DNA from 2 places in the Methylophaga sp. UBA678 genome. Region 1 is predicted to be linked to the other one. Evidence: riboswitches for the same ligand, from Rfam matches in the RefSeq annotation. Region 1 holds a riboswitch; the other holds the start of a gene.
The links. Region 1 has a riboswitch for thiamine pyrophosphate ahead of thiC (phosphomethylpyrimidine synthase ThiC). Riboswitches for the same ligand answer to the same signal wherever they lie in the genome.
Positions count from the first base shown of each region.

Region 2: it holds a riboswitch for thiamine pyrophosphate, as region 1 does, so the genes downstream of both, B3014_RS14305 (TonB-dependent receptor) here and thiC (phosphomethylpyrimidine synthase ThiC) in region 1, are expected to answer to the same signal.

Region 1 is NZ_DBNG01000008.1:57,200-60,625, forward strand. Features, by position in the region: gene B3014_RS04120 (FAD-dependent oxidoreductase) at 1-243, opposite strand, end outside; gene thiC (phosphomethylpyrimidine synthase ThiC) at 243-2,054, opposite strand; TPP riboswitch at 2,156-2,261, opposite strand; gene B3014_RS04130 (Smr/MutS family protein) at 2,355-2,909, shown strand; gene B3014_RS04135 (hypothetical protein) at 2,947-3,426, shown strand, end outside.
Region 2 is NZ_DBNG01000032.1:33,270-36,695, reverse strand. Features, by position in the region: gene B3014_RS14305 (TonB-dependent receptor) at 19-2,139, opposite strand; TPP riboswitch at 2,206-2,309, opposite strand; gene B3014_RS14300 (hypothetical protein) at 2,383-2,697, opposite strand; gene B3014_RS14295 (SRPBCC family protein) at 2,784-3,353, opposite strand.

The DNA of each region.
Region 1 (3,426 bases):
TTCTAACTCGCTGAGCCATTTAGGCCATAGCTGATAAGAACGCATACCAATCGTTTTCACTAAGGGTTCAGCTGTCACCGCTTCAGTTAATGGTGCAACCATCGAAGCGGCGACAAAACCAGCACTATCGCTACCGGTTTTGTCGTCTTTCGATAACAATGTCACTTGATAGCCTGCCCGAATCAGACGCCAAGCTGTCAGGCGTCCGATCAGGCCACTACCGATGATGAGATAATGGCTCATCAAACCTGGCGATAAATTTTGCTGCCGCCTTCCTTGAATTCCTGAGATTTCTCAGCAAAGGCCGCTTTCACGTCATGTGAAATTTTCATTGAACAAAACTTCGGACCACACATTGAACAAAAGTGAGCCACTTTTGCTTTAGGTTGTGGCAAAGTTTCATCGTGATATTCACGTGCTGTATCCGGATCCAGACCCAAATTAAATTGATCTTCCCAACGGAATTCAAAACGGGCTTTTGATATCGCGTCATCACGGATTTGTGCACCCGGATGACCTTTACCTAAATCCGCTGCATGGGCTGCAATTTTGTAGGTAATGATGCCGGTTTTGACGTCATCTTTATTTGGCAGACCGAGATGCTCTTTTGGCGTGACATAACACAGCATCGCCGTGCCAAACCAGCCAATCATGGCTGCACCGATACCAGAAGTAATATGGTCATAACCAGGTGCAATATCGGTCACCAGTGGACCCAAGGTGTAGAACGGTGCTTCATGACACCACTCCAATTGCAGATCCATATTTTCTTTGATCTTATGCATCGGAACATGACCCGGACCTTCGATCATGACTTGCACATCATGCTTCCAGGCAATCGTGGTCAATTCACCTAAGGTTTTTAATTCCGCCAGCTGGGCTTCATCATTCGCATCAGCCTGAGAACCGGGACGTAAACCATCCCCTAATGAAAATGACACGTCATAGGCTTTCATGATTTCGCAGATATCTTCGAAATGCGTGTAGAGGAAGCTCTCCTCATGGTGAGCCAGACACCACGCTGCCATAATCGAACCACCACGTGAAACGATACCTGTTGTGCGATTGACGGTCAGAGGAATATGAGACAAGCGAACACCCGCATGGATCGTGAAATAATCGACGCCCTGCTCAGCTTGTTCAATCAAAGTATCTCTGAACACTTCCCAAGTCAGATCTTCAGCCACGCCATTAACCTTTTCCAGTGCTTGGTAAATCGGCACAGTTCCTACTGGCACAGGTGAGTTACGGATGATCCACTCACGGGTTTGATGGATATGTTTACCTGTCGATAAATCCATAATGGTGTCACCACCCCAGCGGGTGCTCCACACCATTTTTTCGACTTCTTCCTCAATTGAGGAGGTAGTCGCTGAGTTACCAATATTGGCATTTATTTTTACCAGAAAATTACGGCCGATGATCATCGGTTCGGTTTCAGGGTGATTGATATTGGCTGGGATAATGGCGCGACCTTCTGCCACTTCTTTACGGACAAACTCTGCCGTAATGTAGTGTTCCATATTCTCAGGTAACTCACCACGCTGGGCTAACGCTTCACGTCCCATACTTTCACGAATAGCAATGTATTCCATTTCTGGTGTGATAATACCTTGGCGTGCATAGTGCATTTGGCTGACGTTTTTACCGGCTTTCGCTTTGCGTGGTAAGCGACGATGATCGAACAAAGGAATATCAAAGTCCTGAGCATCTTGCTCACGTGTGTAGGCTGAACTGAACTCGGCTAATTGTTCAGTATCATCACGCTCATCAATCCACGTTTGGCGAATGAGTGGCAATCCTTTTTCAATATCAATGGTTGCTTTGGGATCGGTGTATAAACCTGATGTGTCATATACGACAACAGGCTCGTTGGGAATAGCCGCCAATTCAGGATTGGCATTTGGTGTATCAGTCAAATGAATCTGACGAAATGGCACTAGTAAGTCGTCGCGACTACCTTTGATGTAAAACTTCTCACTCCCCGCCAAAGGCTCAGTCGTAATGCCGCTACGGTCTTTAATGTTAATAACTTTATTGGATTGTGTAGACACGTTTCTTCCCCTAAATGAAAACCACGACGGGGAAGATGAGATCGTTGCGCGAAAGCGAACAAGAAAACAGACACCAAACGAAAATGGATCTCGAGTGCAAAACAGGTGTCCTGCTTGTTTCCTACGGAGGTTCTAGCCTCTTCAGGTTCAACGGGTTTCATCTCAGCCTTTCCGGATTATTCCGGTCGGGCACCCCGACAAGTGCTTCGCATGGTAAATCAAAAAGGATTTTTTACACAAGCCTCATCTGGCACAATGGTCTACTATTTTTTCTCCAAACACGCAGGCAGCATCAGGTTCATGGCTAATAAAAAAGACGACTCTGAAGAAGATGAATTTGCATTATTCCGAGAGGAAATGCGCGATGCCATCCGTATACGCCAAAACCGTCTGATTCATAACAAACCGAAACCGGTTGCTAAAGCCATTCGCCAAAAAATCATGGATGATGAATATCAGGGAGAAACCTTCTCAGATATGTTTTCTCCAGAGACGGTTGGTAATGAAGAATATCTTGAATACCGTGGTCCAGGAATTCAACACAAACTGTTTAGTAAGCTTCGTAATGGCAAAGTCCATATCGAAGCAGAGTTAGATTTACATGGCATGACCATTGCCAAAGCCGAACCATCATTGTCTGAGTTTCTGGAGTTTTGCCAGCGACAACAAATCCGCTGTGTACGCATCATCCACGGAAAAGGCTGGGGTTCGCGTGATAATAAACCCGTCTTAAAAAGCAAACTGAATCATTGGCTGCGCCAAAGTGAGATTGTGCTTGCGTTCTGTAGTGCAACTATCGACGATGGCGGCACGGGCGCGTTGTATGTTCTTCTGAAAAGGTTGTTTCAAGAATAAGTAACCTAATAAGCCATACACAACAAAGGCATGAAAAATGGATTCATTGAGTACAGGCATCGGAAAAGTAGCACTTAGAACGGCTCTAGACAAAGTAATAAAAACTTATAGAAACAATAAGTTTGATAAATTAATTAAACGATTAGAGACAGGTGAAATAAATTTAACTGATAATGAACTCCAATCAGACGATTTTATTGCTTGTTTCATTAAAACCATTGATGCTATTGATAAAGCTATTTCAAAAGAAAAGGTAGCTATTTTAGAGAACTTGTTTATTAATGGCATCGAAACTCAAGTAATTCGAAATACACCCACGTTGTATGAAGAGACTCTTACTATCATTTCTGACTTATCTATTCGCGAAATAGAAATCCTATTCATTCTAAGTGAAGAGCTAAGCATCGAAGAAGCTCAAGAAGAATCAACCATTGTTCTTGAGCGTAATCAAAAAGCAAAAAAACGTATATGCCAACGCTATAATATTTCTGCTGTTTATACAGCGGCTTTGCTGCAT
Region 2 (3,426 bases), on a different contig from region 1:
TAAAGCCCTCTTTAGATATTAATAGTCGTAACTTAATGTTAAGCCTACGACACGTGGATCACCGTATTGAGTGTAGGTTTCTTCAGCATAAGATTTTGACGGGTCAATACCAAAGTAAAAACCTCGCGTATAGTAGTCTTTATCGAACAAGTTACGTCCCCATAATGTGACTTTCCACTCATCCTTTTTGTATTCGATGCTGGCATTGTAGAGAACATAAGAGTGCGATTTTGCATTGTGGCTGTTTGAGTAATAAAACTCATCCTTTCCTTCCATATTGGCTTTAAAAGTCCAGCCTGGGGCAAAGTAATACTCTCCTCCCAGATTAAATTGATAGGCAGGGGCGTGTGCGATTCTTCTGCCACTCAATTTGATACCCTCTTCTAATAATTCAGGGTTTTCATAATCTTCCAGTTTTGCATCTAGGAGACCCAATGATGCAATAACACGATATTTTTCATTAATAAACCAATCTAACTCAGCTTCAAGACCTATATTCCTAACTTTTTCAGCATTCACAAAATAGTCAACAAAATCGGTTCCAGGTCCAGATGTTTTAGGTACACTGATTGAGTTTTTTATTTGAGCATTACTTCGGCGTGTATAAAAAGCTGTCAAAGATGTTATTAAGTCACCGTCTAGCCAGAATGACTTTAAGCCAGCTTCTAGATTCCATAATGACTCTGTATCAAAAGAGCGTAAGTCATCACTAATTCTAGGTTCAACGTTGATTCCCCCCGCTTTGTAGCCACGAGATAAGGTTGTAAAGGCCATATGATCTTCATTGATAGCATATTCAAGCCCTAGCTTGCCTCCAAACATCAAATCATCGGGCTCATCGGAAAGACCTGCTGAATCCTTATAGTCAGCTTCCCAATATTCTGCTCTGAGACCACTTATCAACGTAAGTTTGTCGGTGAGTGCTGTATCTAATTGACCATACAGGGCTGTATTAACAGTTTCATAACTGTTTTTTGTCACATATCCGGTAACGGCATCGCTTGTAAGAACATTTTCGTAGTATGTGCGATCCAGATTTTGACGTTGTTTTGATACATAGACACCTAATGTCCAGTCAGTAGTGTCAGAAAAGATTCGTCCATTCTCATTAGATAATGCTCTGAACTCTAAGGCTGTATTTTCACGTTTACGTTTATACTGATCAAAGCCACTGTATGGATCGAGTCCTGCATCAAATTGTGATTTATAAGACCAGTCGTCATCATAGCTGTACTCTAGATTAGATTTTGAATAACTGAGGTTTGATTGGAGTTGTACTTTATCATTCGCACGATAATCGGCCTTTAAAGCAAAGGCATTGGTATTTTGAGCATCTTTGCCAGGTTGGTCTGACAAGCTGTTACGGCTGTTATCAAGTGTGAAAGCATCGTAGCCATTATCAATGTTTAAGTGTAATACATTAAGATCGATAGTTAGGTCATCTGTAGCAAGCCATTTAAGGTGACCTCTAGCCGTAATTTCATCTCGATTTTGAGTATTATCTCTACCTAAAAAATCGTTATCCATGAAGCCATCTGATTTGTAGCTGTGGACAGAAAAACGTCCTAGTAAGGTATTCTCAATTAACGGTCCACCAACAGCAATGCCTTCTGCATGGGTATTGTAGGTCGCCAGAGTTGATTCAAACTTCATCTTCAAATCATTCGTTGGCTCAGTGCTTTTTAAGTTGATGGTGCCAGCCATGCCATTTGCACCATAACGGGTGCCTTGTGGACCGCGTAATACCTCAACAGATTCAATATCAAATAAGGTAGCCGCACCGCCACTGCGACTAAAATCTATGCCATCTATGTATAAACCAACAGACGGATTAAGCGGTGCTTGGAATTCACTACGTTCACCAATGCCACGAATTTGGAAATATTGTCCTCGTGAGGCGCCACTAGAGACATTGACATTAGGCGCGAGATTGAGCACCTCTTCGATATGTTGAGCACCACGAGAATCAATAGTGTCTTTATCAATCGTGGTTAAACTCACCGGAGTGTCATGAGCATCGTTCGGACGAAAGTCAGCACTGACGATCATGGAGGGTAAGTCAGCAGGCGTCACTTCAGCCCATATCATGGGAGATGTCATAGCCGTTGTTATGGCTATAGCCAGTGTTTTTGCTTTCATGGTTATCCTTTTTTGAATCAAAAAGGACAGGGGAATAAATCGAGAGACACCAATTCGGTGTAGAGAAAGATCTATTTCAGCCTGTCCCTACGCCAGTATTAACTGGATCAGGTTCGTCGGGTCCGCTTTATGAGAAGCATCTCAGGCTTTCGCCACCCCGAGGCAAATTCACATCACAATTGCTGCTAGTGAGATAGCGTTATTTTAAAAGAGTGCGGCAATTATTACCAGCTTCAGTGGTATTTAATTCAGACGTTTCAAACTACTACGGCACTCGGTACAAATCCGGAGTTTGCTGTTGATTCGTTGTGTCGACACTTTGCGTTGTTGATTATCAAAGCAGTGTGGACAATAAAAGCCGTTATCCCCTTCAAATTGATAACAACCCGTAGTTTTATCGATGGTAGGCTGAGGCTCATCGCTCTGAGAGCCAGACAGAGTCTGACTGAGAGTGGATAATTCTTTGAACACTTCATCAATCAGATGGTGTTGAGAGGGAGGAAGCTCTGCTAGGGTTTGCTGAAGTAGCGATTTGATCTTTTCAATGGAGGCATTCACGGCTGTTATCTTTTTTAGTCTGTATCAGCATAGTTTAGAGAATGCAGCGCATACAAAAAAGGCATCCGAAGATGCCTTTTTTTCACTTATTTTTCTAACTTAGTTTTCAAGTCAGCGAGTGTGGATTGATATAAACCCGTTACAGCTTTCTTGGCCGTATCGTCATCCAGCTCTTTGGGTGGGTGTCCATTACCGTGATAAGCGCGGAAAAACTTACCTAACCAAGTGATTTTTGAACCACCATCAGTCGCTTCAACACTGACCCATGATTTATATTTGCTCACAGGAAACGCTGGTACTTCATGCATTTCACCATGGTCATCAACTTCTCCAGCACTACTGATATCGGTAATTTGATACATAAAGCTCATTTTTTCATCATCATACTTTTTGAGCTTTTCAGAAATCGTGGCGCCACCTTTTAATGTGAGAGTGCGAGTCGCTCCTGGTGCATTACCACCCTCAGATTCTGTTGATTCAACAACGGGAATCCAGGCTTCTGCTTTACCGAAATCGTTGATGGCTTTCCAGACAGTCGCTGGGTCAGCATTGATGACAATGCTCTCTTCAACTTGGAGGCGAGGCGCACCGTGTGCAAACACAAGTGCAGGCAAAAACGCCAGTGAAACAACTAGTAAATTTAACCATTTTTTCATTCTATTATCCTGATATTTCTCTTAAGTTATTTTGATTGCTGTTTACAGCAAGGTGCTAAGTTAGCATGGTGTT